Regions from separate parts of the Methylobacterium sp. Leaf361 genome, predicted to be linked through region 2. Evidence: riboswitches for the same ligand, from Rfam matches in the RefSeq annotation. Region 2 holds a riboswitch; each other region holds the start of a gene.

Region 1 (9,681 bases), on a different contig from region 2:
AGGCGTTGGTCCTCGTCGCCACCTCGTCGCGGGCCGACACGCCGGCCCAGGCGCGCCGGAAGGCGGCCGCCGTCGCCCATATCCGCCAGCAGGGCTACCGGGGCCTCAGCCGGTCGGCGATCCTCCAGTCGGTGCACCCGGACCGCGCCGGCGACGGCGCCCTCCTGAGCCGGATCCGGCAGATGGGCGACCGCCTCGGCGGAGAGGTCTTCCTGCGCCAGGCCGGGCAGGCGCGCGAATCCGATGGCGACCGCCTCGGCGCGATCGGCTGCCCGACCCTGGTCGTGGCGGCGGCCCAGGACGCCCTGCGCAGCCTCGACGAGGCGCGGGAGCTCCGCGACGGCATCCCAGGCGCGACGCTGAGGGTGATCGACGGGTCGGGCCACATGCTGCCGCTCGAGGCCCCGGACGCGCTGGCGGACGTGATCGTGCCCTGGCTGCGGGCTCAGGCCTCCGGAGCCTCGACGATCGGGTCGTAGCGGGCGGCGTCGAAGCCCAGGAGGTTCCAGCTCTGCGCCATGTGGGGCGGGAGCGGCGCGCTCACGTCGACCGGCTTGCCGGTCCGCGGGTGCGGAATGACGATCCGCCGGGCGAGCAGGTGGAGGCGGTTCTGGATGCCGCCCGGCAGCTCCCAGTTCTCGACGGAGAAGTATTTCGGGTCGCCCACGATCGGGTGGCCGATATGGGCCGCGTGGGCGCGCAGCTGGTGCGTGCGGCCGGTGACCGGCTTGAACGACAGCCAGGACAGCTTCTGGGCGGCCTGATCGACCATCGCGTAGTAGGTCAGCGCGTGGCTCGCGCCCTCGTCGCCGTGCTTGGCGACCCGCATCCGCGCGTCGGCGTCGGTGGGCTCCTCCTTGGCGAGGTAGGTCGAGACGCGCCCCTGCCGGACCCGCGGCACGCCCGCGGTGAGCGCCCAGTAGATCTTCCGGGCCGCCCGCGAGCGGAAGCTTTTCGCCAGCGTCGCGGCGGCGAGCCGGGTCTTGGCGATGATCAGGCAGCCGGCCGTGTCCTTGTCCAGCCGGTGGACGAGGCGCGGCTTCTGGCCGTCCGGACCCGTGAGGGCGGCGAGCAGGCCGTCCACGTGCCGGACCGTCCCCGAACCGCCCTGGACCGCGAGGCCGAAGGGCTTGTTGAGGATCATCATGTCGGCATCCTCGTAGAGGATCAGCGACCGGATGAAGGCGGCGTCGTCCTGCTCGCGGGCGGCGCTGCGCGGCCGCTCGGTGGGCTGGTCGAGGCGCAGCGGCGGCACGCGCACGCTCATGCCCGGCTCCAGCCGGTCGTTCGGCTTGGCGCGCTTGCCGTCGACCCGCAACTCGCCCTTGCGGACGATGGTCTGCACGCGGGTGAAGGGCAGGAGCGGGAAGCGGGCGGTGAGGAAGCGGTCGATCCGCATCCCAGCCTCGTCCGGCTCGACGGTCAGGGTCTGCACGCCGGAGGCGAGGGTCGCGGAGGCGGCGGCGCGCTGCTCGCGCCGGGTCGGACCGGGCGCGGGGGCAGAGGCGAGGGCCGGGGAGGGGGCCGCCGAGCGCTTGGCCGGCGGCCGGCCGCCGGGCTTGCCCGCCGCGGCGTCGCGCGGTGCGGCGTCGCGCGGTGCGGCGGCGTCGCGGCGCGGCTTCGGCGGCCGGGCCGGCGCCGGGGCCGCAGCGGCCTGCGCGCCCCAGGGATCGCGGGTGCCGGCATCCTCGCCGCGGTTGCGGGCCGCGCGCTCGGCGGCGTCGCGGGCGCTGGTGCGCGGGCCCGTGCGGGCGCGGCCGTCGGCCTGGGCCTTGCCGCCCCTGAACTTGCTGGCGCTGGACTTGCCGGCCTGAGGCTTGCGCCCCGTCGGCCCGCCGCTTCTGGGAGGTCGTATCGTCATGCTTCCGCCGGCACCCGTCTCCGCGTCGGACGGAGCGTCCGGGCGCATGGGCCGCGGCGTCGCGGACGTCCGGACCGATGGGATTGCCCGGCTGTAGCATCGCCCGCGCCGAGCGGCAAAGGCGGTGGGCCGGCCCGGTCCGTCAGGGCTCCGCGCGCCACGCGTCGCGGAGGCGGGCCTTCAGGCCGGCGGGGAAGAGGTCGGGACCGCCCGGCACGTCGAGCCCGTCCAGATCGCACCACCGCGCCACGCAGGCGGTGCCGGAATCCTCGTGGAAGACGAAGCGCTCCTGCCCGTCGAACCGCCGCGGCGGCAGGGCGACGGGGAACAGGAACAGCACCTCGTGCCCGACCTGCCCCTCGTGCGTGAAGATGTTCTCCATGACGCGGGGGCCGCCGAGCACCGAGACGGTGACGCCGAGCTCCTCCTGGAATTCCCGGATCACGGCGTCCTCGACCCGCTCGCCGAACGTGACGCTGCCGCCGAGCGGCCGGACGCCTTTCAGCCGCCCGTCATCCGCGCGGACCTCGGCCACGAGCAGGCTGTTGCCGCGCCGGGGCAGACCCAGTGCCTTCACGCGAATCTCCGCAGGGGGCCGCCAGACCGTCATCCCGCACGGGCTAGCCCGTCGTCGGCGAGGCCGCAACGGACCGGCGCACAGCGCGCCGATCCACGGCAACAACCGGACACACGGTTGACGCCCGCCCCCGCTACGGCCAAGCTGTGCTCGACGGTTCCCCTCGGGGATCAAAAGGGAACGCGGTGAGGGGTTCGCCCCGAAGCCGCGGCTGCCCCCGCAACTGTAAGCGGCGAGCCCTTCACCACCACGTCACTGGGTCCACCCCGGGAAGACGGTGCGAGGGCGGCGACCCGCGAGCCAGGAGACCTGCCGTCAGCCGTGGTCACACGCGAAACGCGCCGGGCGGGGTGTCCTGGCGGGTGTCGAGGCGACGCCAGTCCCGAGGGGAGGCGGCCGCCGAGGCCTCGTTCGCGGTGACGTGCCACAACAAGCGCGCCCGCGACGCCGTTCCCCATGCCCGTCTCCGCCGTCTCGAACCCCTCGAGCCCTGTCGCAGCACGCCGTCGCGCGCCCGCACGGGCAGAGGCTACCGGACAGCGAGCGCATTGTAATGTTATTACAATGCTTGTAGGACGCGGGGGCCGGCGCGCGCCGTGCACGGACCGCTTTCCCCATGTCTCTATCGACCCATCGCTCCCGCCCCGGCGGGCGGGCCCCGCTCTGCGGCGTTCTCCTCGCGCTCCTCGCCAGTCCGACCGCCGCCCAGGAGGCGGTCACGCTGGATGAGCTGTCCGTCGCCGGCGCGGGCGGCGACCCGAGCCGCCTGCCGCCGAATGGCCTCAACCTGCGCACCCCCGACCGGACCGCGAGCCGCCTCGGCCTGACGCCGCTGGAGACGCCGGCCAGCCTCGACATCGTGTCGGGCGAGACCGCGCGGCTGCGCGGCCAGGACACGATCGCCGAGGCCGTGACTCAGGACGCGACCGGCATCACCACCATCGCGGCGCCCGGCAACGGCAACGGCGCGTTCACGTCCCGCGGCTTCGCCGGCCCGAACTCGATCCAGCAGCTCTACGACGGCACGCGCTTCTACGTCGGCGCCAACACCGTGACCTTCCCGTTCGACACGTGGAACGTCGAGCGGATCGAGGTGCTGCGCGGGCCGTCCTCGGTGCTCTACGGCGACGGCGCCATCGGCGGCGTCATCAACGTGGTGCCCAAGAAGCCGGTCTTCGTGCCGATCAACGCCGCCCGCGCGGTGATCGGCACCGACGGGGTCGCGCGGCTCGCCCTCGATTCCGGCGGCCCGCTGGGCCAGGCTGAGTACGGCGACACCTTCGCGTACCGCCTCAACGTCAGCGGCAACCGCGCCGACGGCTGGATGCGGCCGGAGGGCGATTTCCGTAACCTCGCGGTCTCCGCCGCCCTGCTGTTCCGGCCGAGCGCCGACCTCGCCTTCACCCTGAGCCACGATCTCGGCTACCAGGAGCCCGCCCGCTACTGGGGCACCCCGCTGGTCGAGGGACGGATCCCGGATCTCATCCGGTTCAACAACTACAACGTCCGCGACGCGAAGATCACCTGGGCCGACAACTGGACCCAGCTCAAGACCGAGTGGTCCCCCTCGGCCGACATCACGATCCGCAACACCGCCTACCGGCTGACCAGCCGGCGCCACTGGCTCGACGTCGAGCAGTACAGCTACAACCGCGGCACCGGGCTCGTGGACCGGGGCGACTACCTGGAGATCTACCACAACCAGGAGCAGGTCGGAGACCGCCTCGACGCGACGTTCCGGGGCAGCCTGGTCGGGCTGCCGAACCAGTTCGTGGCCGGCTTCGACGTGAATCACATCGACTTCCGCCACACCAACAACTTCTACTTCGACCAGACCACGAGCGTGCCGCTCACCGGCTACGATCCGGGCCTCTTCCCGCAGAACGGCCGGGCGCGTCCGGCCTACGCGACGCAGACGAGCCAGGCCTCGGTCTTCGCCGAGGACCGGCTGATCCTGTCGGACAAGCTGTCGTTCCTCACGGGCGTGCGCCTCGACGTGCCGACGCTGAACCGCGAGGACTTGCAGACGGGATCGCGGTTCGAGAAGACCTACCGGGCGCTCGGCTACCGGTTCGGCCTCGTCTACAACCCGACGCCGGACAGCGCGCTCTACGCCCAGTACAGCTTCGCCACCGACCCGGTGAACAGCCTGATCACGCTGTCGCAGTCGCTGGCGGGCTTCAAGCTCGCGACCGGCGATCAGGTCGAGATCGGCGCCAAGGGGCTGGCCTTCGACGGCGCCCTCGAATGGACCGTCGCGGGCTACCGGATCGTCAAGGACAACCTGATCTCGGCGATCCCCGGCCAGCCGACGCTGTCCACGCAGGTGGGGAGCCAGTCCTCGCAGGGCTTCGAGCTGGCGCTCGGCTGGCGCTTCGCGCCGGGCTGGCGGCTCGACGGCAACCTCGCGCTCCTCCACGCGCAGTACGACCGGTTCGACCAGACGGTGAACGGCGCCACCGTCTCGTATGCCGGCAACCAGCCGATCGACGTGCCCGAGCGCGTGGCCAACCTCTGGCTGACCTGGGACGTCACCCGCGACTGGACCGCGCGGGTCGGGCTGCAGAACGTCGGGCAGGTCTACAGCGACTTCGGCAACACGGCGCGGCGCCCCGCCTACAACCTCGTCAACGCGGTCCTGGACCATCAGGTGACGGCGGACTCGCGCCTGTCCGTGCGGGTCTACAACCTGTTCGACAAGGTCTACGCGATCTCGGGCAACGCCGTGAACGGGGTCGGGACCAACTGGCTGCTCGGGCGCCCGCGCTCGGTCGAGGTCGCCTACACGGTGACGTGGTGAGCCGACCGCGCCGGCTCGGCAAGGCGGGACGGCGCTGGCTGCTCCTGTTCCACCGCTGGGCCGGGATCGCCGCGGGGCTGTTCTTCGCGCTGTGGATCGGCTCCGGGCTGGTGATGCTCTACGTGCCGTTCCCGGCGCTCACCGAGGCCGAGCGGCTGTCGCGGCTCGCCCCGATCGCCTGGGATCAGGTCGCGGTCGCGCCGGACGCGGCGCTGCGGGCCGGCGGGCTCGCCGGCGTGCCGGCCGCCTTCGGCCTGGAGATGCGGGGCGACGAGCCGGTCTACCGGATCGCCGGCCACGACGGCACCCGGGTGACGGTCTCGGCACGGACCGGCGCGCGGCTCGGTCCGCTGACACCCGCAGACGCGCTGCGTGTCGCGGCCGGTGGTGCTCCGGCTGCGCAGGCCGAGCAGGTCGCGCGCGACCAGTGGACCGTCACGGCCCGCTACGACCCGCTCCGGCCCTTCCTGAAGGTGGCCCTCGGCGACGCCGCGGGGACCGAGCTCTACGTGTCTGCGGTGACCGGCGAGATCGCCCTCGACACGACACGCTTCGAGCGGGGCTGGAACTGGGTGGGTTCGGTGGCGCACTGGATCTACCTCACGCCGCTGCGGGCCCGGCCGGAGCTGTGGCGGACGATCCTGTTGTGGCTCTCCGGTTTCGCCGCCCTCGGCGCGCTGAGTGGAGGCGCGATCGGGATCTGGCGCCTGCGCCTTCGGCGGCGCTACGCGGCCGGGGCGGTCACGCCCTATCGCGGGCTGGCGCGCTGGCACCACCTGCTCGGCCTCGCGGGGGGCCTCGGCTTGAGCACGTTCATCGTCAGCGGCTGGATCTCCATGAACCCGAACCGCTGGTTCAGCGCGACCAGCCCGCCGGTAGCGTTGCGCGCCGCCTATGCCGGAACCCCGCCGGCGCTCGGCCTCGATCCGCACCGGCTCCGCGATGGCGCCATGCCGGATACGCGCACCCTGCGCTTCGCCGCCATCGGTGGACGCTGGTGGATCGTCGCCGAGACGGCGGACGGCCTCCGGACGGTCGCAGCGGACGGCGCGACCGCCCTCGACGCGCGCAGCATCGCGACGGCCGCGGCAGACGGTTTCGCGGACGGTCCCCTCCGGTCGATCCGCCCGTTATACGCCTACGACGCCTACTGGTATCCCCACGGGGCCGACCCACGGCCGCTTCCGGTGCTGCGCCTGCGCTTCGGCGACGCGGCCGCCACGTGGCTCCACGTCGATCCCCGGGACGGCACGATCCTCCAGCGCCTGGACCGCTCGGGCCGGATCAACCGCTGGCTGTTCGACGCCGCGCACCGGCTCGACCTGCCGGGGCTCACCGGCAACCGCCCCCTGCACGATACGGCCCAGTGGGTCCTGAATCTCCTGGCGGCGGGCATCGCGGTCACCGGGATCGTGGCGGGCTGGCGCAGGCTGCGTCGGACGCTGTCCGCCTGAGGTCGGTTTCAGCGTGTGCTGTCGAGCGGTCGAGATCGGCCCGGCGGTGGCTTCCGATCCGGTCGTGCTGCGCGTCAGGACGACAGCCCGGAGGCGGACGCAAATACCTCCACGTCCGGCCTGTGCGCCTGTCGGTATTCACGGGGGCTCACGTCGTAGCGATCCTTGAAGCGGCGCGCGAAATGCGCCTGGCTGCTGAAGCCACAGCCATAAGCCAACAGGCCGATCGACAGGGTGGCGCAGGCCGGGTCGGTCAGGCGCTTGGCTGCCACCTCCAGTCGGCGTCCCCAGATGTAGTCGGAGATGTGCCGGCCGCGCTCATGAAACAGCTCCTGCAGCCGCCGCAACGACACGCCCATCGCGGCGGCGAGCCGGGGCGGGTCCAGGTTCGGATCGCTCAGGTTCGCCTCGACATAGGCCTTGGCGCGCTGGACCGTGACGTTGCCGTGGATGGAACGCGGCGCCTCCTGCGCCATCCGTTCGGCGAGGCTCGCCACGATCAGGTCGACGCCGATCGATGCCATGCGCTCGGCCGCGTCAGGAGTGAGGCGATCGCTGACCCGGACGAGTTCCTGAAGGTACGAGCCCGTCAGGGTCGTCGAGGCGAGGTCCGCTGCGGCCGTGAGCGCGGTGTAGAGTCGGGACGGGCCCAGAACGGTCTCGAAACGCTGGCGCGGCAGATCGATAACCAAGGAGTCGCCGGTCTCCGCCTCCATCACGGGTGAACTCGAGTCGAGCAAGATGAGGTCGCCCGGCTTGGTCTTCGCCTCCCGGTCAAGCTGCTGGATTGTATCCCGTCCGGACAGCTTCAGGAGCACGAAAACCCGATCGGGGTTCCCGCGGCGTCGCGCTTCGGCGTCCGTGATTCTGGTCCGCACGGTTGTGTGCCAGAAATGCGAGATCGGCATCGCGCCGATACACGTCACGTCCAGCCGTCCCTGGAACGGGAGACCATCCGGCGTCTCGATCTCGGCAGGCACGAGCCGCTCGTTGACCAGCTCCCGCCATTGGCGGACCGCGTTTCTGGGATGAATCCCGTCTGTCGAGAAAAACGGTTGCATCTGCCGCCTGGGCACCCCTGTCGCCACCCGGTGGCGAAGATCGGGAACCCCGGCGTTTATTGTATATAATCTACCTTCACAACAGGTAGGCGGGGGACAAGGGGCGGAGCAGCGGCGCCCGGCCAAACAGCGCCGTCCGGAAGCGGACCGGCGATGATCCATCCCTCTCGAGCATGATCACGATTCCGCGGCCTGATGTCCGACCCTAGAACCGCGCCGTCAGGAACAGCCGCACGTTCCGCCCCGGCAGCAGGATCTCGTCCTTCTTGAACGAGGTCGAGTTGCGGATATCGTCGTTCAGGAGGTTGCGGCCCTGGAGGCCGAGGGTGATCGCGCTCGCCCCGTAGACCGCAGGATCGACGGCCTTGGTGTAGCTCAGTTCGGCGCGCAGGTCGTCGTAGCCGGGGGTCGGCGTCTCGTACACGGCCGTGGCGTCGTGGCTGAAGGCGTGGAGCAGGTTCACCCGCGCGAACCACCCGTCGGCCCGCAGGTAGACGCCGCCGCCGAGCCGGTAGGGCGGGATGCGCGGCACGTTCGCGCCGTTGTCGAACTGAGCGCGGACGAAGTCGAACTGCGCCTCGACGCCGGCGAAGCCGTTGCCCACCGGCACGAGGTCGTACTGGCCGATGATCTCGGCGCCGTAGAAGGTCGCGTTCTGCTGCTGGTAGACGATCTGCCGGTTGTCGGTGCCGACGCCGCAGGAGGCGAAATCGTCGTCGCAGGTCAGACCCGTGTAGTTCCGGTAGATGAAGCCGGTGTAGCGGGTGAAGTAGCCGGTGGCGTCCAGGCGGAAGGGCCCCTCGGCCCGCCGGATGCTGGCCTCGACGGTCCGGGCTCGCTCCTTCTTGAGATTCGGGTTGCCGATCTCAAAGGTCGCGGTGGCGTCGTGCGGGCCCTGCGAGAACAGCTCGTAGCCCGTGGGACCGCGCTCGACGTAGGAGCCGGTGAGGCTCGCCACGAAGCCGTAGGGCAGGTCCTGCAGGGCGCCGATGCTGGCGCTCTTCGGGGCGAAGCGCCGGGTGCGCGCGTACTGGAACGGCTCCTGTCCGTCGACCGGCACGTAGTCGGCGGGGAACTGCGCCGCCGTGCTCGAGAGCCGGTCGACCTCGTAGCGCCCGGCCGCCTGCAGCCGCGTGCCCGGGCGCAGTTCCAGCTCCTCGAAGAGGTAGACCGCGTTCGCGCGCGACTCCGTCTTCGGCAGGAACGATTCGAGCTGCGTGTTGATCACGCGCCGGTCCGACTGGAAGCCCAGAGCGCCGGTGAGCCTGCCGAACTCGGTGATGACCGGGACGTGCTGGAGTTCCAGGCGTCCCTCGGCCTCGCGGTTCTTGAAGATCGCCTGGACGCCCTCGATCCCGTCGTCGCCGATCCCGACCTCGTTGTGGCGGTAGACCGAATAGCCCGCCCAGTAGCGGATCACCTCGAAGGGCCCGTCGAGCGGACGGTACTCGCCCCGCGACAGGACCCGGTCCTGGTTCGGGGTCAGGCGGGTCCGGTCCTGCTCGGCCACGCCGCCGGGGATCGCGTAGACCGCGTCGTAGTGGCTGAAGGAGATGCCCACGAAGCCGCGGTCGCCGATCGCCGAGATGCCGACCGCGCCGCCCTGCGACTCGTTGTACGAGTTGCGCTGGATCCCGCCGGGGATCGCGTAGCTGTCGTTGGCGGTCTTGAAGCCGTCGGCGTGGACCGCGATGCCGTCGGCGCCGGCGTCCACCGTGGCGGCCCCGAGCCGGCCGTTATCCACGCTGGAGAAGCCGCTGGTGACCTGCCCCTGCACCCCGTTCGCCGGGATGAAGGTCGGGACCCGGTTGTTGTCGGCCGAGACGACGCCGCCGATGGCCCCCGAGCCGTAGCGCAGGGTCGCGGGACCGCGGATCACCTCGATCCGGTCGGAGACCAGCGGGTTCACCGGCACGGCGTGATCCTCG
Region 2 (9,681 bases):
GCCGCTTCAAGCTGCGGACCGACACGATCGTGCGGGACCCCGGCGGCGGCGACCCGGAGGTCTCCAACGCTGGGGAGACCGCCATCGAGACGTTGCCGTCGGACACGGTGCTGTTCCTCCTCGGCAGTCGGTACTGTGAGACCGATCGTCTGTCATCGATCGCCTGGGATCTGTTCGGCCACCTGCCGCCGGGCTGGGGGCGTGTGCAGGCGATCTGCGACTACGTCCATGATCGAATTACCTTCGGATACGAGCATGCTCGGGCAACGCGGACGGCCTTCGATGCATTCGAGGAGCAGCGGGGCGTCTGCCGTGATTATGCGCATCTGGCGATCGCGTTCTGCCGGTGTCTCAACATCCCGGCACGCTACTGCAACGGATATGTCAGCGACATCGGTCTGCCGCTGCCCCATGCGCCCGGCGATTTTGCCGCCTGGATGGAGGTCTTTCTCGGGGGCCGCTGGCACACATTTGATCCGCGCAACAACAGTTCACGCATCGGTCGGATTCTGATTGCCTATGGTCGGGACGCCGCGGATGTCCCGTTGACGCTGACCTTTGGCCCCAACGAACTCGTCGCGTTCCACGTGACGACGGAAGAAGCGCCTCCCATATAACCGCGGACTTCTGAATGCGGCGTTGGCTGCTTGCAGCCGTTGACCGTTTGACTACAAAAGCCATCAAGCCGCATCCAAGATACCGCGAATTCGTGTCGCGTCCTCGATGCAGATCAATAAATGCAGCGCTGATGTCTGCTTGTTGGGCGTTATTCAAACAAGTTGAATGACCGACTTGGGCGCGAAACCGAACGTCCGGTTCTGCGCGTGACGGCGTTCTGGCATGACGTAGTCTGGCCGAAAGCTGCTGGTCCGCTTCGTAGCAGGCAAGGCGGTGAACCGGACATTCTTCACGGCTCGGATGAAGGCCCAAGAGTTACCCTTCGCAGGTATCCAGGGCACCCGCCGCGATCAACCGCTGTCACCCTCGAAGCGGACGTGCAGCGTAGGGCGGCGAAGCTCACGGACCGAACGCTTAGATATGAGAGCTTCCCACTATCGCAGCATAATTGATCGGTCCGCAATCTGCTCGGCCAACGCCGTATCATGCGTGACGAAGAGGATTGCGAGACCGTCCCGCTCGTTGGCCTCGCGAAGCAAACCTGCAACCTCCATCTGGTTGATGGGATCGAGCCGTGACGTCGCCTCGTCCGCGAACAAGAAGACGGGATCGAGCAGCAGCACGCGTGCGAGGGCGAAGCGCTGCAGCTCGCCGCCCGAGAGCTCGCCGGGGCGCTGATCTCGGAGGCCAGGCGAGAGCTTGAGGCGCGTGAGCAGCTGCTCAATCCGCTCCTGAGCCAAGCCATGCCTTCGCGCCAGGTGGTCGAACGCTCGACCCAAGGTCTGGTGCGACACAAAGGCCGCCGGAGGATCCTGGTAGAGCTTCTGGAACCTAGTCGGGACGATGCCCGGCATTCGCCGGACCCAGCCGCAATCCGGCCGCTCGGTGCCGATGAGAATATTCCCGAGCGTGGTCTTGCCACTGCCGCTCGGCCCCACCACGGCGACGATCTCTCCCTCCCGGACATGGACGCTCAGGTCTGTGAACAGCTGCCGGCGCCCGAACGCCTTGGCCAAGCCAGTCCCCTCGATCACTGAGGAGCCCGGCTGCCTTGACGCGCGAGGTGACCAGGCACTTGGGTCGGCATTGATCAGCGCCCGCGTGTAGGCATGGATCGGCGCATCGAGGAGACCCGCCGTCGGCCCAGCCTCAACCGCCTGCCCGTCGAGCATCACGCAGGCCGTGCCGCCGAGTGCACGCGCCAAGGCGATGTCGTGCGTGATGGTGAGCAGCAAACGTCCTGTCGCGATCTCCCGCCGCAGCCGCGCGACAACGTCGGCACGCAGGACGCCGTCGAGGCCCTTGCTGGGTTCATCGACCAGAAGCAGCGGGGTGTCAGCCGCGTGCGCCATAGCAAGCGCCAGGCGCTGGCACATGCCGCCCGACATCTGGAACGGGTAATGCCCGCCCGCATCGGCGAGGGCGACCTCACTGAGCCCCATGGCCGCGAGGCTGTCCGCGTCTCGGCGCCGATGCACATACCGGTGGACCTCGGCGAGTTGGCCCTTCGCGCGCATGGTCGGATCGAGGGCGGTCCAGGGCTCCTGGGGGAGGAGGCCGATGCGCCGTCCCCACAGGCTTCGTCGGGCCACCTCGTCGAGGCGTAGGAGGTCCGCGCCGTCGAGGAGGATGCGCCCGCTCGCCACAAGGCTCGGCGGCAGGGTCCCCATGATGGCCTGGGCCACGAGCGACTTGCCCGAGCCAGACTCGCCGAGCAGCGTGAGCGGCTCGCCCCGCCCGACCGAGGCCGAGAAGCCGGAGACCAGGACCCGGTCCCCTGTGCGGATTGTGAGATCCTCGATGCGCAGGGCTGCCGTCACCGGACCGTTCCCCCGCGGGCGGTGAGCTGCAGGCCGAGCACCAGCAGGAAGATCAGGATGCCGGGCATCAAGACCGCCAGTGGCGCCTCGGCGTAGTAGGGCAGGAGCTCGACAATCATGCTGCCGAGCTCCGGCGTCGGCGGCTGCAGCCCGACGCTGATCGCCGACAGGGTCGAGATCGCCAGGATGGCCGTGCCCATCGCGAAGGAGGCCAACGTCAGAAGAAGCGGCGCGATCTCGGGCAACACCTGATGGCGCAGAATGTAGAAGGTCCCGAAGCCGAGCAGGCGCGAGGCCTCGATCCGCGGCTCGACGAGCAGTCGCGCCGTGGTGGTGCGGGCGACGCGGAAGAACTCGACCCAGAGCGAGAGCGACAGGCCGAGGTAAAGCGGCAGGAAGTGACCAGGCGCGAACGCGAGCAGGAGCAGCACGAGCAGCAGCCCGGGCAAGGCGAGGACGATGTCGGACAGGGCTACGAGGGCCCGCTCCGTCACGCCGCCGTGCCAGGCCGCCAGCACGCCGAGCAGGAGCCCCGGCATCGCCGCGCTCAGCATGGTCAGCAGCGCCATGCCGAAGGAAAGCCGAGCCCCGTGTGCAAGCCGCGCCAGCAGGCTGCGCCCGTAATGGTCGGCCCCGAGCAGGAAGTCGCCGCCGATGGGCGCCAAGCTCGCGGACAGGTCCTGACGAGCGGGATCGGCGGTCACCAGGATTGGGCCAAGGAGCGCGAAGGCCGCGAGCAGGGCGAGGAGCCCGAGGCCGATCCGGCGCGAGATCGGCCGGGCGGTCGGACGCGTCAGCGCCGTGCCGGTGAGGTCCTGCATCTGGAGCATCATCGGGTGGCACCCAGGCGCGGGTCGAGGAACCGGCAGAGTAGGTCGACCCCGAGGTTGAGGAGGACGAACATCAGGCCCATGACGAGGGCGGTGCCCTGAACCATGGGCACGTCACGGGCGATGACGGCATGAACCAGCGCGTGGCCGATGCCCGGATAGGCGAACAGCGACTCGACCACGACGACACCCTCAATGAGGTAGACCGCCTGGAGGCCGAGATAGGTGACGACCGGGATGGCGGCGTTGCGCAGCCCGTGCCGGACGAGCACCGCCCGCTCAGGCAGGCCCTTGAGCCGGGCGAAGCGATAGTAGGTCGTGGCCCCGACCTCGGCGACGGCGTCGCGCGCGACGCGGCTCGACACGGCGGCGAGACCGAGTGCTAGGGTCAGGCTCGGAAGCGCCATCTCGCGCCAGGTGCCGTAGCCGGCCGGCGGCAGCCATTCGAGCCGGATGCTGAAGACCAGCATCAGGACGAGGCCCAGCACGAAGGGCGGCAGGGCCCGCAGCGCCACGGCTCCGACCAGCGCGAGCCGGTCGAGGCCAGATTCGGCCCGCAGGCCGCTGACGAGGCCGAGCGGGAGGCCGATCAGCAGGGACAGGACGAGGGCGCAGGCGGCGAGCCACAGGCTGGGCCCGAGCTGGCTCGCGAGTTCCTCCGAGACCGGCTCGCCGCTGACCAGGGAGTTGCCCAGGTGCCCCTGGGCGAGCTCGCCGAACCAGTGCAGCAGCAGCTCCGGCCATGGTCGGTCGAGGCCGAGCTCCTGCCGGACGGCCTCCGCGGCCTGCGCGGTGAGCGCGTCCGGGCCGTACCGGTCGGCGGCGATGCGGAAGGCCGCGTCACCTGGCAGGACCCGGACGAGGGCGAAGCACAGGCCGCCGACGACGAGCGCGACGAGCGCGGCCTGGGTCAGCCGTCCGAGGAGAAGCCGCGTCATGGCGTCCCCCAGTGCATCTCGGCGAGCCCGTAGCTCCGTTCGAGTGGATCGGCGCGCACGCCGGCCACGCGCCGGTTGGCAACAACCGCCAACTCGGCCCAGGTCACCGGGATGACCGGCAACTCGGCCTGCAGGATCTCCGCCAGCTTGCGCTGCAGCGGCTCACGCTCGGCCGGATCGGCGAGGACGGCGAGCCGGTCGAGAAGGGAAGCGGTCTCCGCGTTCGACCAGTTCATCGCGCCCCAATCACCCCCGTCCGGCCCGAAGTCTTGGAGGATCGTGCCCAGCGGATCCGGGATCATGGCGAAGCTGCGGGAGATCAGGCCGAGATCGAGGCTGCCGTCGCGGTGGCGGGCCGGGATGTCCGAGGTGTTGCCGATCGAGACGGCGAGATCGATGCCGACCTCGCGGGCTTGCGCCTGGATGGCCGCCGCCAGGGGCGGCAGCTCGGGCCAGGCGGAGTAGGTGCGCAGGGTGGCCGCGAAGCGCCGGCCGTCGCGCTCCAGGATGCCGTCCGTCCCCGGCCGCCAGCCAACCTGCGCCAGGAGGAGGCGCGCCTGCGCGAGATCGCGGGTCAGCGGCGGGATCCCCTCAGCATGCCAGCCTGAGACGGCGGGCGGGAAGAGCTGGTCGGCCCCAAGGCCGGGATTGCGCAGCAGGACCTTGGCGAGGCCGGCGCGGTCGAGGGCGAGGCTCAGCGCGCGTCGGGCGCGCGGGTCGGAGAAGAGGGGTGAGCCTGCATTCAGCTTCAGGAGCCGGGTCCGGGGTGGGGTGACCGTTTGCACCGCGAGCTTCGGGTTCCGTCGCAGCCGCGCGAGCGAGACCGGAAGGATCGAGATCACGACGTCGGCCTCGCCGCTCTCAGCCATCAGGGCGCGCGTCTCGCCCTGGCCGACGGCGAGGTAGCGCGCCCGCGCGATGGCCGGCCGTCCGCCCCACCAGCCGTCGAAGCGCTCCAGCTCGATCCGCAGCGGCGGGGCGACCGTAACGGCGCGATAGGGCCCGGTGCCGATGAGCCGGACGACCCGCCCACTCGGGTCGTAGGAGGCCGGCGCCAGGATGATCGTGGTGTGGTTCGCCAGAAAGGCCGGCAGCAGCGCGAAGGGCCGCTTCAGCACGACGACGACGGCCCCGTCCTCGGCCGAGATCGTGGCTATGGGGAGGCGCGAGAGCGGACCGACATTCGCCCGGGCGCGTCGAAGGCTCTCGGCGGCGATCTCCGCGGTCAGGGGCGAGCCGTCATGGAATCTGACGCCCGAACGTAGGGGGAAGCGCCAGGTTAGGCCGTCCGGCGCGACCGTCCATCCGGTGGCGAGGCCGGACGCCGGCGCCCCAGCCGTATCGACGCCAACGAGGGTCTCGGCGACCTGCAGGCGGGTGAAGGCGTGGCCGTTGCTCGCGGGATCGAGGCCGCCGACCTCCCAGGGACCAACGACGGTCAGCGCGCGCTCGGGCGCGCTTCGGTCCTCGGCGGCTCCGGCGGCCGGGGCCAGTGCGAGGAGGCCGACAAGGCCGAGCAAGCCGCGGAGGACGGCGCGGCGTGGTCGGGGCACGAACGTCATGCGGAACGGGGCTCCGAAGAGAGGTATCAGAAGCGGGCGGCGACGCCGCCGGTGATCAGGCGCGGCGTGCCCGGCGTGGCGTAGCGGTTGCTGAAGCCGCGGTCGTAGTAGACCTCGTCGAAGAGGTTATCGAGATTCAGGTAGACCCGCACGTCCGGCGTAATCCGGTAGTAGGAGATCAGGTTGAAGGTCGCATATTCGGGCAGGTCGAAGGTCGAAACGGCCGTGCCCGCCGCGCGGCGGCCGACGAAGTTCACGCCACCGCCGAGGCCCAAGCCTCGCAGCGCGCCGCCCTGGAACTCGTAGACGCTCTGGAACGCGAAGGCGTTCTCGGGGATGTTGGCGACGCGCGAGCCGACCGGGATGGTGTTGTCGCGGGTCACGGCAGCATCGACGTAGGTGTAGGTCCCGATGACCCGCCAGCCCGGAGCGAGGTAGCCCGCGACGCTCAGATCGAAGCCGCGGCTGCGGATCTCGCCCGCCGCGACGCTGAAGTTCTGGTCCACCGGATCCGCGGTGAGGACGTTCGTCCGGGTGATGTCGAACAGGGCGGCGGTGGCGCTGAGGCGGCCGTCGAGCAAGTCGAACTTCGCGCCGACCTCGTAGCCCTCGCCTTCCTGGAAAGCGAAGGGCCGGAAGTTGCGGTCGGTGCCGCTGTTCGGCCGGAACGAGCGCGCGTAGTTGCCGTAGACGGCGACCCAGTCGAGAAGGTCGTAGACGAGACCGAAGCGCGGCGTCGCGGCCGTGCCCTGAAGACGCGTCGTGGTGTTGTTGATGTAGGAGGTCGAGGTCAGGCCGATATCCTCGAGGCGCACGCCTACCAGGGCGTGCAGGCGCGGCGTGATGTCGATCTGGTCCTGCACGTATCCGGCGTAGCTCTGCGTGTTCTCCAGGAGGTTGCTGCCCGGCACGGTGAGCGGGGGCAGGGCCTGGCCGTAGCGGGGGTTGAGCAGGTCGAGGAAGAACGGGTTGGTGGTCGAGTTCGACCGGGTGATGACCTCCCGGTAGCGGTAGCTGTCGTACTCCAGGCCGAGCAGCAGGGTGTGCCGGAAGGGACCGGTCTCGAACTTGCCGGCGAGATTCACCTGCACATCGAGATCGGACCAGGTCAGCTCGCGATGGTCCAGGGTGCGCCGGAGCGTACGCCCGTCGTTGAGGATGCCGACCGTCTGCACAGCGTCGCCCGCGATGTTGCCGCCCAGCACCTGCGTGCCGGCGGTCAGCACCCAGTCGGGATCGAACCGATGCTCGATACGCAGCTGTCCGAGTGCGTTGTCGTTACGGAACGGCGCAAGGCCGGGCTCGCCGATGTAGCGGGAGCGCGGCACCGCCAGGACGTTGCCGCGGAACGGCACGATGCCCCGGTCGAAGATCTGCCCGGCGCTGATCAACTCGCCTTCGAGCGTGATCGTCGTGTCCGCAGTGGGGCGCCACGCAATGGCAGGCGCGACGTAGTAGCGGTCACTGCTCACGAAGTCGCGGAAGCTGCCGTTGTCCTCGACCGCGCCGGTAATACGGGCCAGGACCGTCCCGTCCTCGCTGACGGCGCCCGTCGCATCGAAGGTGCTGCGCTTAGTGTTGAAGCTCCCGTACTGCGTGCCGATGGCGAAGGAACGCGCGGCCAGCGGCTGCTTCGAGACAATGTTGAAGGTGCCACCCGGATCGCCCCGGCCGTAGAGGAAGGCCGAGGGGCCCTTGAGAACCTCGATGCGCTCGATTGAGGCAATATCGGGCGAGTTCGGGTAGCCGCGGTTGATGGGAAAGCCGTTGCGGTAATACTCGCCCGTGGCGAAGCCGCGGATGGTGAATTCCGAGAGCCCGAGGCCTGCGAAGTTGTTGGCCCGACCGACGCCGGCGAGGTCGAGGGCGGTGTCGATCCGGGTTGCGGCCGCGTCTTCGAGCACTTGGTTCGGGACGACGACAACGGTCTGAGGAACCTCACGCAGGGGGGTATCCGTGCGGGTCGCGCTGACGCTCTGCTTAGCAAGATAGCCATCCGCGACGAGACGAGGCCCACCGTTTCCCTGGACCGTCAGCTCGTCCAGCCGCACCTCCTGGGTCGCGTCGGCGGCCAGCTGCGCGGACGCGACGACCGGATCGAGGCCGACGGTCAGGAAGGTTGCCAGAGCGACCGTGCACGGCCACGTCTGTTCCCGGCCGGGCACGGACGCCGGGGCACGACTGGCCTTGCCACCGGGCTTGTGAGCGAATCGGAGTGGCTCCGAGAGCGTCAGACCTGACCAGTGCGGCATTGCGGGAGCCCTTGGCCGGAACAAGGGCAATTCCAGGCACGCTTGCGCGAGAGCAGGCGGTCAGCGCCTGCCACGGCCATGCGTTCCCTTCGGACACCCCGCCCGAGAAACGAAAACCATTGCCAAGGCAGGTCTCCTGGCTCGCGGGTCGTCACCTCTGCCTGACCTTCCCGGTGCAGAGCACCAGTGATCGTTCTCGGCAGCGGCTCGCCGCTCACAGTTGCGGGGGCAGCTCCGGCCTCGCCCTTGCGGGCTTCACCGAATTCCCTCTTAGCTCACGATCACGAAACCGTGAGAACCTTGACGGTGTCCCTCATCGGTCCTGCAGCAAGAGGAGTCAACCTATTGAACGCAGCTTAGACACCGGCGCGTAGAACGAGGGAGGAGCTCGTTGCCGCATCGGGCCAGAGCCGACGGTTGGCCCAATATGCTGACAGAAGCTGCCTCCGGTCCTGCAGCCTCGCGTCGTTGGTCCAGATCTGGCCGCAGAGAATTGTCTTCGGAGGCGTGGACGAGCAGAACATCGACTGGCTCATAGTCGAGCATACTGTTGAGGGCGTTCCTGTGGCAGACCTTGCCTACCCGGCTGATGGGCGACAGCACGTCCTCCGAATACGAAGATGATGGGCCCCGTTCGAGCCCTTGCCTCAGACGGCCTCCTAGACGGATAACAGGCGCTCCGCATAATACCGGCCCACTGCCTCGATCATCGGAGCGAACTGCCAAACGATTGAGGGAACGAGGGCTTCGACATAAAGACTCTCTTCGTTCACCTGAATGACGCCGCTTCCTCTCTGGCCGTAGCCGCCGACTGTGAATCCGCACCTATTGCCGAACCATTCATCGAATTCAACGATGATATTTTTTCGCGCCAAATCCCGAAAAGCCCAATTCGCGCGCCGATCGAGGCGTCGGCGTGCCTCGGGCAGCCCAATGTTATGATGTAGCGTCAACGCTAGGCGCTTCGGTATCATCGGAGAACGATAGATATTCATCGGGATTGATCGCACTGGTGAAAAGCTCTTTGGGCGCAGCACGTGCTAGTTCGCTAATTGTACATTCGGATCAGCGTTCATCTGCCTCGGGATCGTTCGTCAGTGCGGTTACGAGTGCGAACACCATCGCGAGAGCAGGGGTCGGGAAGGCCTCGGAGATATGCCTCCGATACGCATTCGCCCCCCAGGAACGCCACACGGCACAATGAAAGCCCTCCTCGGAACGACTTCCCGTATGCACCTGCCATGACCATCCAGGTAGGATGCGTTCCAGCAATTCTTGCGCGGCATCGAGGCTGGCGGTGAAGGCGGGACAACTATCCTTGCCATGGCGGAGAACCGTACCGCTTGGACCGTGCCCCCAAAGCATCTTGACGTCATCGCGATATGGCCGCCACTCGATCCGGTGGATGACCGTGTCGATCTGGCTATCCAAATCGCGATCTGGTCCCTCGATCTCGCGCAAGCGCACGATCAGTCCGCGCAGCACTGTAGGGCGAGGCGCGCCCATGCTGCGCCGCGTTTCCGTCAGCTGAACCCGCATCAGGCATCTCTGACAGTCAGCGGGCGCGAGCGGCGGCGCAGCGACCGGCACTCCACTGCAGGTCGAGCCGCGATGAAGCGCATCGCCAGGGCAGCCGAGCATTGGAGCCGACACATAAGATT
Region 3 (9,681 bases), on a different contig from region 2:
GGATCTCGTTCGCGCCGAGTGCCGCCGTTGCGGCGATGATCCGGTCGAGGGCGTCGGCGGTACAGCGTCCGAAGGGCGCGTCGACGGCGACGCTTCTAAGGTGGCGTCCGCCCGCCGGACGTGCCGGCTCCCATTCCCGTGCGAAGCTCCGGTGCGCTTGTGCCGGTCCTGCGGGGGACTCTCCTGACGGAAGCGCCTCGGTCAGCGCGGTCAGTTCGCTGTTCGATAGGTCGCGCATCCGGCGCCGGCCAGTCCGCGCGAAGGCTCCGAGCAGGGCCGCCACGTGGCCCGGCGCCGCGTCCTCCGCGCAGGTCAGGAGCGTCCGCTGGGTCTCACCGTGCGCGACCGTGATCGCGACGCGGCCCGGCCCCTCGGCGACGACGCAGAGATCCGCCTCCGGCAGCACCCGGCCGGGGCGGCCCTCGACAGCGACCAGGGTCTTGGCCGGCAACCCCGGGATCGCGAGCCCCGCGGTCTCGATCGCCCGGGCGAGGGCCGGCACGTCGATCGTCTCGTCCGGGTCGTGGCCGGCCAGGGGGCTCGTGAGCGTCAGGCGCTGGGGGCCGCCGTCGGCGCGCACGTCGCCGAGCCCCCGGGCCGCGAGCCAGGTGGCCAGCGGCGCACGAGTCGCCTCGGAGACGCCGCGGATCTGGAGATTCGCCCGTGCGGTCAGGTCCAGGTGCCCGTTCCCGAAGCGGCGCGCGCCCTCCGCCACGGCGCGGGCCTGATCGAGGGTCAGGAGCCCGAGCGGCGGGTGGACGCGCGCGAGCAGGCCGTCGCCCGTCGGCATGGGACGCGTCAGACCGGGGCACCAGCCCCGGCGGGCCGGCGCCTCGGGCAGGGCGCGCCGATGCAAGGCCGCGCTCACTCGGCGGCCTCGCGCATCAGGGCGTCGGCCGGGAGGGCGTTGCGTCGGCTGTGCCAGAGGCCGCGGTCCTGGGCCTCGTCGAACCGCTCCAGGATCGCGCGGGCTGCAGCGGGGTTGGCGGCGCGCAGGCGCTCGAACACCTCGGCGTCGGCGATCCAGGCCGCGTAGAGCGCCTCGAAGCCCGCATCCGTCACCGCGTCGCTCGCGGCGGCCAGGACGAAGACCGCGTCGAGCCCCTGGGCGAGTTCCTGCGCGCCCCGGTAGCCGTGGCGCAGCTGGGCCGCGATCCAGCGGGGATCGGCGAGGCGCCCGCGGATCAGGCGGGCGGAATCCTCCCGGGCCGTCCGCGCCTTCGGCCGTTCCGGGACCGACACGTCGAGGCTGTAGAGGGTGGGGCTCGCCCCCTCCAGGGCCGCCGCCGCCGCGAAACCGCCCATTGCGTCGACGGCGGCGTCGCCGTCGAACAGGTCGCGCTCGGCCACGTCGAAGGCGTGGAGATAGGCGTCGGCCGCCGCGACCCTGGCGGCGAAATCGGCGTCCGGCCCCTCGCGGTCGCCGTAGGCGTGGCCGCTCGCGGCCAGGTAGGCGCGGCCGAGATCGGCGCGGTCCTCCCAGGCGCCGTCCAGGGCCGTGGCGGCGGTGCCGGCGCCGTAGCGGCCGGGCGCGGCCCCGTAGACGCGCACCGACGCGTCGCCCCGCCGCCGCGCCGCCGCGAGGGGATTCTCCTCGTCGGCCTCGTCCCGGTCCGCCACGGCGCGGGCGGCGCGGTCGAGCAGCGCGAGCGTGTCCGGGAAGGTGTCGCGGAACGCGCCGGAGACCCGCACGGTGACGTCGATCCGCGGCCGGTCCAGCATGGCGAGGGGCAGGATCTCGAAGCCGGTGACGCGGGTGCTGGCGTGGTCCCAGACCGGCCGCACGCCCATCAGGGCGAGGGCGTGGGCCACGTCCTCGCCGCCGGTGCGCAGGGTCGGCGAGGCCCAGAGATCCATGACGATCCGGGCCGGATAGGCGCCCTCGTCCTGGAGGTAGCGGGTCACCACGGCGGAGGCGGCTTTCTCGCCGAGGAGCGCGGCGGCGCGGCTCGGGATGGCCCGCGGGTCGAGGGTCGCGAGGTTGCGCCCGGTCGGGAGCACGTCGGCCCGCCCGCGGGACGGCGAGCCGGAGGGGCCGGGCCGGACGAACCGCCCGTCGAGGGCGGCGAGCAGACCGGCGCGCTCGGAGTCCGCGCTCGCCGCGACGGCCTCCGCGGCTTCGTCCGGAGCGCGGGCGAAGACGTGCAGGCCGTCGCGGAAGACGGTCTCGCCGAGATCGCAGAGATGCGCGTCGAGCCGCGTCAGCGCCTCGTCCATCGGCGTGTCCGCGCCGATCCCGGCCCCGTCCAGCAGTCCGGCCGATCCGGCCTCCTCCAGGATGGCGCGGGCGATGAGATCGGCCCGGCGGGGATCGAGCACGCTGGCGGCGGAATACTCCTCCACCAGCTCGCGGAGGCGGGCCGCCTCGGGCGTCAGCGCGTGGACGGCGGTGTCGGGCGTGAGGTGCCCGAGCGCCACGCCGCCGAGGCGGCGCTTGAGCGGCGCGGCCTCACCCGGGTCGTCGACGATGAACGGGTAGATCACCGGCAGCCCGCCGACGCAGAGCGCCGGGAAGCAGTCGGGTGACAGGGCCACGGCCTTGCCCGGCAGCCACTCCGCGGTGCCGTGCGTGCCGAGCTGCACCAGGGCGTCGAATTGCTGCCGCAGGCCGAGATGGAAGGCCAGGTAGGCGTGGGTCGGGGCGCGGTCGAGGTCGTGGTAGCCTTTCTTGCGATCGGGATCGCGGCCGCGGTCGGGCTGGAGGAAGACCGCGAGGCCGCCGTCCCGGACCATCCGGAACCGGAAGGCGCCGTCGACGCAGGCCGGGTCCGCCTCGGCTTCACCCCAGCTGTCGGTCACGGCGGCGCGGACGTCCTCGGAGAGCGTGCGCCACCACGCCGCGTAGTCCGCGAGCGGCACCCGGAAGGCGGCCGGGCCCTCCGTGAGCGCCGCCATCAGCGCTCCGGGCTCCGGAAGCGCGCCCGCCGCGTAGCCCGCGGCCGCGAGGTCGGCGGCGATCGCGCGGGCGCTCGCGGGCGTGTCGAGGCCGACCGCGAAGCCGGCCCGGCCGCCGCGGGCAGGGTAGTCGGACAGGACCAGGGCGACGCGCCGCGCCGCCCGGGGCAGGGCGGACAGCCGCAGCCATCCCGCGGCCCGGTCGGCCAGCGCGGCGATGCCGGCCTCGTAGGGCACGGCGCGCCGCTCGGCGAAGCCGGCGATCTCGGCACTCTCCTCCTTGAACGAGATCGGGAAGCCCGAGAGCCGGCCGTCGAATTCCGGCAGCGCGACCTGCATGGCGAGATCGGCCGCGCCGAGACCGCGGGCGGAGGCCTCCCAGGCCGCGCGGGGCGAGCCGACCGTGAAGGCCTGGAGAACCGGGCAGTCGCCGCCGTCGAGCACGAAACCGGTCTCGTCCTCGCGGGCCGAGAAGGCGGTCGCGGCGATCACGAGGTCGGGCCTGCGCGCGCGCACGGCCGCGGCGACCGCGGCGGCGGCCTGTGGCTCCTTCAGGCTGGATACGGCCATCGGCAGCACGCCGATCCCGCGCGCCCGCAGGGCGGCGGCGAGGGCGACGAACGGGCCGGTGTCGCCTCCGAGCACGGCGGAGCGGTAGATCAGCAGGAGCGCGACGGGCTCCGCCGCGCTGCGCGCTCCGGCGAGCGGGACCGCGGTTGCGGCCGCGGCGAGGGCTGCCTCGAGGGGAAGAACTCCGCAGCCGGGGCACCAGGGAAACCCGCGCGGGAGCGGCTGCGGCGGCTCGACCGGGCCGTCGGCGCCCAGGCGGATCGCGAGGCGCCGCAGCATCCGCCGCAGGTTGTCGGGGCCGCCGGCCCGGAAATAGGCGTCGAGCTGCCCGGCGAGGTCGGGATCGGTGGAGAAGGCGGCGAGGCGCGGGTCCGGCCGGTCGTCGCCCGGCAGGACCGCGAGGACGACGCCGTGCGCCCGCGCGGCCTCGGCGCAGCGCTCGATCCCGTAGCGCCAGTAATCGAGGCCGCCCAGGCAGCGGATCACCACGACCTTGGCGCGCGCCACGACGCGCTCGACGTAGAGGTCGACCGAGAGCGGGTGCCGCAGCCTGGCGAGCTTCGCGAGCCGCAGGCTCGGCAGGCCGGGCTCCGCGGCGTGGGCCTGCCCGACCGACGCGAGGTCGCTGTCGGTGAAGGACAGCACCACGAGGTCGCCGGGCTCCTGCCCGAGATCCACGGCCGCCTCGCCCTCGTCGAGGGAGACGGCATCGATGCGCACGAGATGCACCGCGGCGGCCCCTAGAGCGAGTCCGGGCGGGCGTGCGCGACCGGCCTCATCCCGCGAGGGCCGCCGCGACGGCGTTCTTGTCGAAGCCCTTGAGGCCGATCACCACCAGCGTCCCGTCGCGGGCTTCCCCGGCCCGCCAGGGGCGGTCGAAATGATGGGTCACGCGCCGGCCGACACCCTGCACCACGAGGCGCATCGGCTTGCCCTCGACCTCGGCGAAGCCCTTGATGCGCAGGACGCCGGCGGCCTCGGCCGCCGCCTCAACCCGGGCCGCGAGATCCCCCGCGGTCACCGCCGGGCGCACCGGCAGCGCCACGGTCTCGAAATCGTCGTGGTCATGGTCCTCGCCCTCGCCGTGATGCGAGGGTCGGGCGTCGAGATCGTCCTCGGCGGCCGCGCCGAGGCCGAGCAGCACCCGCGGGTCGATGGCGCCGTTCTCGGTCTCGACCACCTTCACGGCGCGGGGCAGGTGCCCCTCGACCTCGGCGCGGACCCGCGCCCGCGTCGCGGCGTCGATCAGGTCGGCCTTGTTGACGACCACGAGGTCGGCGCAGAGGAGCTGGTCCTCGAACACCTCCTCCAGGGGGTTGTCGTGGTCGACCGACTGGTCGGCGGCGCGCTGGGCCGCGAGGGCCTCCGGGTCCTCCGCGAAGGCGCCCGAGGCCACCGCCGGGCCGTCGACCACCGCGACCACGCCGTCGACGGTCACCCGCGAGCGGATCGCCGGCCACTGGAACGCCTGGACCAGCGGCTTCGGCAGGGCGAGGCCCGAGGTCTCGATCAGGATGTGCTCCGGCGGTTCGGCGCGGCCGAGCAGGGTCTCCAGCGCCGGCACGAAATCGTCCGCGACCGTGCAGCAGATGCAGCCGTTCGGCAGCTCGACGATGGCGTCCTCGGTGCAGCCCTCGACGCCGCAGGCGGCCAGGAAGGACTTGTCGAAGCCGATGTCGCCGAACTCGTTCACCAGGATGGCGAGGCGGCGCCCCTTGGCGTTCTCGACCACGTGGCGGACGAGGGTCGTCTTGCCGGCCCCGAGGAAGCCGGTGACGATGGTGCAGGGGATCTTGTTCACGAGGGTCATTCCGCGGGCTCCAGGGTGCCGGCGGGGACCGGGCGGGGTTCTGGGAAAGGGGGGATGCGGGCGATCACGCCCTTGCGGAACGCCTCCGGACGCTCGCGCCAGGGCACGATGCCGTCCGGGGTCGCCGCGTAGGCCGCGAGACCGCCGAGGATGATCTCGGCCGAGGCGGCCGGATCCATGTCGCCGTAGACGTAGGTCCAGCGGTCGGCCGCGGCGACCGCCACGGTGCAGGGCCGCTTGCAGACCGACAGGCACTCCACCGCCTCGACCCGCAGGTCCGGCGTAGCGCCGCTCCGCCCCCGGAGCGCCTCCAGCAGGCGGGCCCCGGCGCGGGGCCCGTCCGGATCGTCGTCCGGGCGGCGGCAGGTGGTGCAGACGTAGAGAACGGTCTCAGGCACGGGCCGCTCCCCGATCCGCGCCGCGGGCGAAGGCCTGCCACGCCCAGCCGAGCCCCAGCCCGATCAGGATCCAGAACACGAAGCTGATGGCGAGCGACCGCGCGGCGAATTGCGCGGCGAGCGCCGCCGGAAGTTCGGATGCGGCCTCGGGCGCCTGCGGGGCGCCGACGACGTGCGGGGCGATGATCAGGACGAGCCCCCCGAGGATCGTGATCAGCGCGCGGCGGATCGTGATCAGGTAGAGCCCCATGCCGGTCGCCGCGGCGGTCATCACCCACCACGCCTGCCGCGTCGCGAGCGGGGCCGCCGCGCTGCCGGGCAATTCCGGCGGCAGGCCGAGGCCCGGCGCGAGGGCGACGCTGGCGAAGCCCGCCACCGCGAAGGCGAGGCCGACCTGCGGCGTGGGCTCGCGGCCGCAGGCGAGCATCACCGCGCCGAGCAGCAGCGCGTAGCCAACGCCGCCCACGAGGGTCGCGAGCCCGGTGAAGGCCATCCGCGGCAGGCCGGGCGCGGGCTGCCATTCCGGCGCGGCGTCGGGCGCGGCGTGGTCGTGCCCGGCATGGGCCAGCACGATCGGGAACGCCTTGATCGGGAGCGCCTTGGCAGCCCGGTTCGGCGCCTCCTGCTGCTCGTAGCGCTCGACCGCGACGATCAGCGGCGAGGTCAGCGTGAGTTCGAGCCCCGTCACGATGGCAGCCGCGAAGAAGCCGGCGGCGAGGGCCGCCGACAGGAGCCGGATGATCATCCCTGGTCCCGGGACGTCAGTGGCAGGGGAAGTTCTGAGTGTGCCGGAAATCGTGCGCCGCGTTGTGGAGCGCGATCGCCGGCGAGAAGCCCGCCATGAACAGCAGGCCGAGGCCCAACACGGCCGCGAGCGCGACGGCGATCGGGCGCTCCGACGCGCGGGTGCCGGCGGCGACGGGGGCGAGGGTTTGCGTCGTCATCAGAAGCGTCTCCAGCCGCCCCACCGGCGGCATTGCGGGATCCTGTCACGACGGCAGGTCTCCTGGCTCGCGGCTCGGCGCGCCCACCGCCTTCCCGGATCGCTCCGGTGGCGCTTGGCGGGCGCTCGCCGCTCACAGTTGCGGGGGCAGCCGCGGAATCGGGGCTTCAAACCCCTCACCGCATTCCCTTTTCACCCCGTCTCCGGGGCACCGTCGCCCGGCCGTTGTAGACGCATGACCGCCGGGACACAACGGAGCGGCGCCGGATCGCGGCCGTTTCCCGTGCCCGCCCCGCGATCGGGGCGGGCTTGACGGCCGCGCCCCGGAGCGGGCACCGCCGCACCCGATACCCGCCCGGCCCCGGCGCGGGCGCTGAACTCCCGGAGACCCGATGGCCCCGACAGACGATCCGATCCCGGTTCTCGTCGATCTCGCGGCCGGCCGTGAGCCGCGGATCGTCTCCGATGCGGGCACGGGAACGACGTGGCTCGAGGTCGACCTCGGCGGCCGCTTCCCGATCCATTCCGTCGCCCTGCGGCCGGGGGAGGGGGCGGTTCCCGCGGAGCCCGGCGACGTCGCGGTGGCGGTCTCGCAGGACGGCGTGACGTGGGCCGAGCCGGACCTCGCCGGCTGGACCGCGACCCCGGACACCCTCGTCGCCGCAATCGTCCCCGACGAGCGGGCCTGGGCGCGCGCGGTCCGGATCGCCGCGCCCGAACCGGCCCGGATCGCCGGCATCGGCATCCGCGCCGACGAGGCCGCGGTCGACCTGATCGCGCTGCGGGCGATGCTCGGCCTCGACGTGACGCTCCTGAACGAGAAGCCCGGCGCCAACGTCTACGTCACCTACGCGCTCCAGTCGGCGCCCGACCGCGCCAGCCACGCCCTGGTCGGCCTGTCGCTGTTCGAGAACGGCGCCTTCGGCAACTGCCTCGTCCAGTACATCATCGCGGTGTCCATCGCGAAGGCGCTCAACCTGAAGTACATCAAGGTACCCAAGGTCGACCGCAGCAAGGTGATCTTCCTGACCGAGCGGCTGACCTGCGACGGGATCACCTTCATCCCGCCGGACGAGCCGCTGCCGGCGGACGGCTACTTCCTGTCGGGCCTGTATTTCGACCCGACGCAGTTCGAGCGCGTGACCGCGCTGCGGGGGCCGACGGATTCGCGCGCGATCGTGCAGAGCGTGATCCGGCCGCTGTTCAACGGCCTGCCGAAGAGCTTCCCGGTGAAGCCCCACGACCAACTCCTGATCCACATCCGGTCGGGCGACATCTTCAGCACCTGGGTCGATCCGCACTACCCGCAGCCGCCCTTCGCGTTCTACCGGATGGTCATCGACCGGCTCCTGGCCGAGGGTCGGATCCGCTCGGTCAAGCTCGTCTTCGAGAACAGACTGAATCCGGTCATCGCCGAGGTGGAGGCGTACGCCGAGCGGCGCGGATTGCCCGTGGAGATCCAGAGCGAGTCGCTGATCTCCGACGTCGCGGCGCTCGTGAACGGCCGCTACCTCGTCTTCGGGCTGGGGACCTTCGGGCCGGGGATCTGCCACCTCTCGGACCACGTCGAGCAGGTCTTCTACTTCGCGTCGAACTGGCCGCAGGGCTTCCAGTCGATCCCCACCATCGGGAAGGTGGTCGAGGTCCGCGATCTCGAGGGCCGCTACATGAAGGTCGGCGAGTGGCAGAACACCGACGCGCAGCGCCGGACGATGGTGGATTACCCGGCCGAGGCCCTCGCCTTCGACGACGCGTGACCGGCGCGGCGGGCCGGAGGCGCTACGGCGCCGTCCGGAGATGCTCGGCGGGGGCTCCGGCCGGACGGGTCGAGCCGGCGTCGCGCACCTTCAGGGCGTCCGTGTACATCCGCTCCACGTCCGCCCGGAAGGCGGCGCGCGAATCCGGACGCGTGTAGAACATGTGCCCGCCCGGATAGACCGCGAGGCTCAGGCGGCCGGCGGCGTAGGCCGGGACCTGCGCCAGCAGGAGCTTCGAGGCGAAGTAGGGCGTCACCAGGTCGGTGAAGCCGTGCGCCACGAGGACGCGCAGGTGCCCGTCGAGCGCCAGATCGCCCTTCAGGTTCGACAGGACCTCGGGCGCCTGCCGGCCCGAGCCCCAGCTCCAGCCGCGATTGACGGCGTTGTTCAGGAGCTCGTAGCGCATGTTGGTCACCGGCCATTTCAGCGTCCGCGCGTAGAGGTCGAGCATCGCGCTCGTCAGCGGTGCCTGGAGGGCGGTGAGCTGGGGATCCTCGAAGCTCGACTGGGCGGCGTCCGGGTTCGGGTCCCAGCCGGTGATGCCGGTGTCGTAGGCGCTGGTCACGCGGCCCTCTGCGCGGTCGATCTCGCGCTGGACGCTGCGGGTCGAGAGGCGCGCCGCCTGCGCGCGCACCAGGGCGGGGTCGAGACCGACGAGGGGCGCGACCTTCTCGGTCATCCGGGCGACGGCGGCCGTGTCGCTCGGCCCCTTGAGCAGGTCGCTCAGGTACGGGCCCGAGGCGTAGGCCTCCGCGTCGCCGAGCAGGGTCGGCGTCGGCACCGTGCCGGCCCGCTCGAGCGCGCCCGCCGCCAGCGAGGGCAGCTTCAGCACGTAGCCCCACGGATTGGCCCGCGGCGTCTCCAGCCACGCGAAATCGAGCACCGGCGAGAGCAGCACCATGCCGGACAGGCCGACGCCGATCTCCTCTTGGAGCTTCTCGGCGATCAGCGGGCCGCGGAAGCCGCCGTAGCTCTCGCCGACGAAGAATTTCGGGCTCGCCATGCGGTCGTTGACGCGCAGGTAGCGCGCGATGGTCGCCGCCAGGGTCGAGGCGTCGGATTCGATCGACCAGTAGGCCTTGCCGTTCCCGTCCGCGGCCCGGCTGTACCCGGTCCCCACGGGATCGAGGAAGATAAGGTCGGTGAAGCCGAGCCACGTCCCGTCGTTGGGCGTCAGCGTCACCGGCTGCGACGGGCTGATGCTGTCGCCGCCGACCGGCAGCCGCCAGGGCCCGATCGCCCCGATATTGAGATAGGCCGAGGCGGCGCCCGGGCCGCCATTGACCGCGAAAGTGACGGGACGCTCCC

The links. Region 2 has a riboswitch for cobalamin ahead of ASG32_RS02715 (TonB-dependent siderophore receptor). Riboswitches for the same ligand answer to the same signal wherever they lie in the genome.
Region 1: it holds a riboswitch for cobalamin, as region 2 does, so the genes downstream of both, ASG32_RS10685 (TonB-dependent siderophore receptor) here and ASG32_RS02715 (TonB-dependent siderophore receptor) in region 2, are expected to answer to the same signal.
Region 3: it holds a riboswitch for cobalamin, as region 2 does, so the genes downstream of both, ASG32_RS16290 (CbtB domain-containing protein) here and ASG32_RS02715 (TonB-dependent siderophore receptor) in region 2, are expected to answer to the same signal.

The regions. Positions count from the first base shown of each region.
Region 1 is NZ_LMPY01000012.1:226,974-236,654, forward strand. Features, by position in the region: gene ASG32_RS10670 (alpha/beta fold hydrolase) at 1-479, shown strand, start outside; gene ASG32_RS10675 (RluA family pseudouridine synthase) at 446-1,861, opposite strand; gene ASG32_RS10680 (NUDIX domain-containing protein) at 2,004-2,471, opposite strand; cobalamin riboswitch at 2,576-2,770, shown strand; gene ASG32_RS10685 (TonB-dependent siderophore receptor) at 3,055-5,238, shown strand; gene ASG32_RS10690 (peptidase) at 5,232-6,692, shown strand; gene ASG32_RS10695 (helix-turn-helix domain-containing protein) at 6,767-7,753, opposite strand; gene ASG32_RS10700 (TonB-dependent receptor) at 7,959-9,681, opposite strand, start outside.
Region 2 is NZ_LMPY01000002.1:12,706-22,386, reverse strand. Features, by position in the region: gene ASG32_RS02740 (transglutaminase family protein) at 1-617, shown strand, start outside; gene ASG32_RS02735 (ATP-binding cassette domain-containing protein) at 1,053-2,438, opposite strand; gene ASG32_RS02730 (ABC transporter permease) at 2,435-3,268, opposite strand; gene ASG32_RS02725 (ABC transporter permease) at 3,268-4,206, opposite strand; gene ASG32_RS02720 (ABC transporter substrate-binding protein) at 4,203-5,768, opposite strand; gene ASG32_RS02715 (TonB-dependent siderophore receptor) at 5,795-8,020, opposite strand; cobalamin riboswitch at 8,129-8,338, opposite strand; gene ASG32_RS32080 (hypothetical protein) at 8,680-9,015, opposite strand; gene ASG32_RS33660 (hypothetical protein) at 9,086-9,559, opposite strand.
Region 3 is NZ_LMPY01000023.1:72,642-82,322, forward strand. Features, by position in the region: gene cobG (precorrin-3B synthase) at 1-868, opposite strand, end outside; gene cobN (cobaltochelatase subunit CobN) at 865-4,194, opposite strand; gene cobW (cobalamin biosynthesis protein CobW) at 4,241-5,275, opposite strand; gene ASG32_RS16280 (DUF1636 domain-containing protein) at 5,272-5,673, opposite strand; gene ASG32_RS16285 (CbtA family protein) at 5,666-6,418, opposite strand; gene ASG32_RS16290 (CbtB domain-containing protein) at 6,435-6,617, opposite strand; cobalamin riboswitch at 6,652-6,847, opposite strand; gene ASG32_RS16295 (discoidin domain-containing protein) at 7,009-8,373, shown strand; gene ASG32_RS16300 (peptidase S10) at 8,396-9,681, opposite strand, start outside.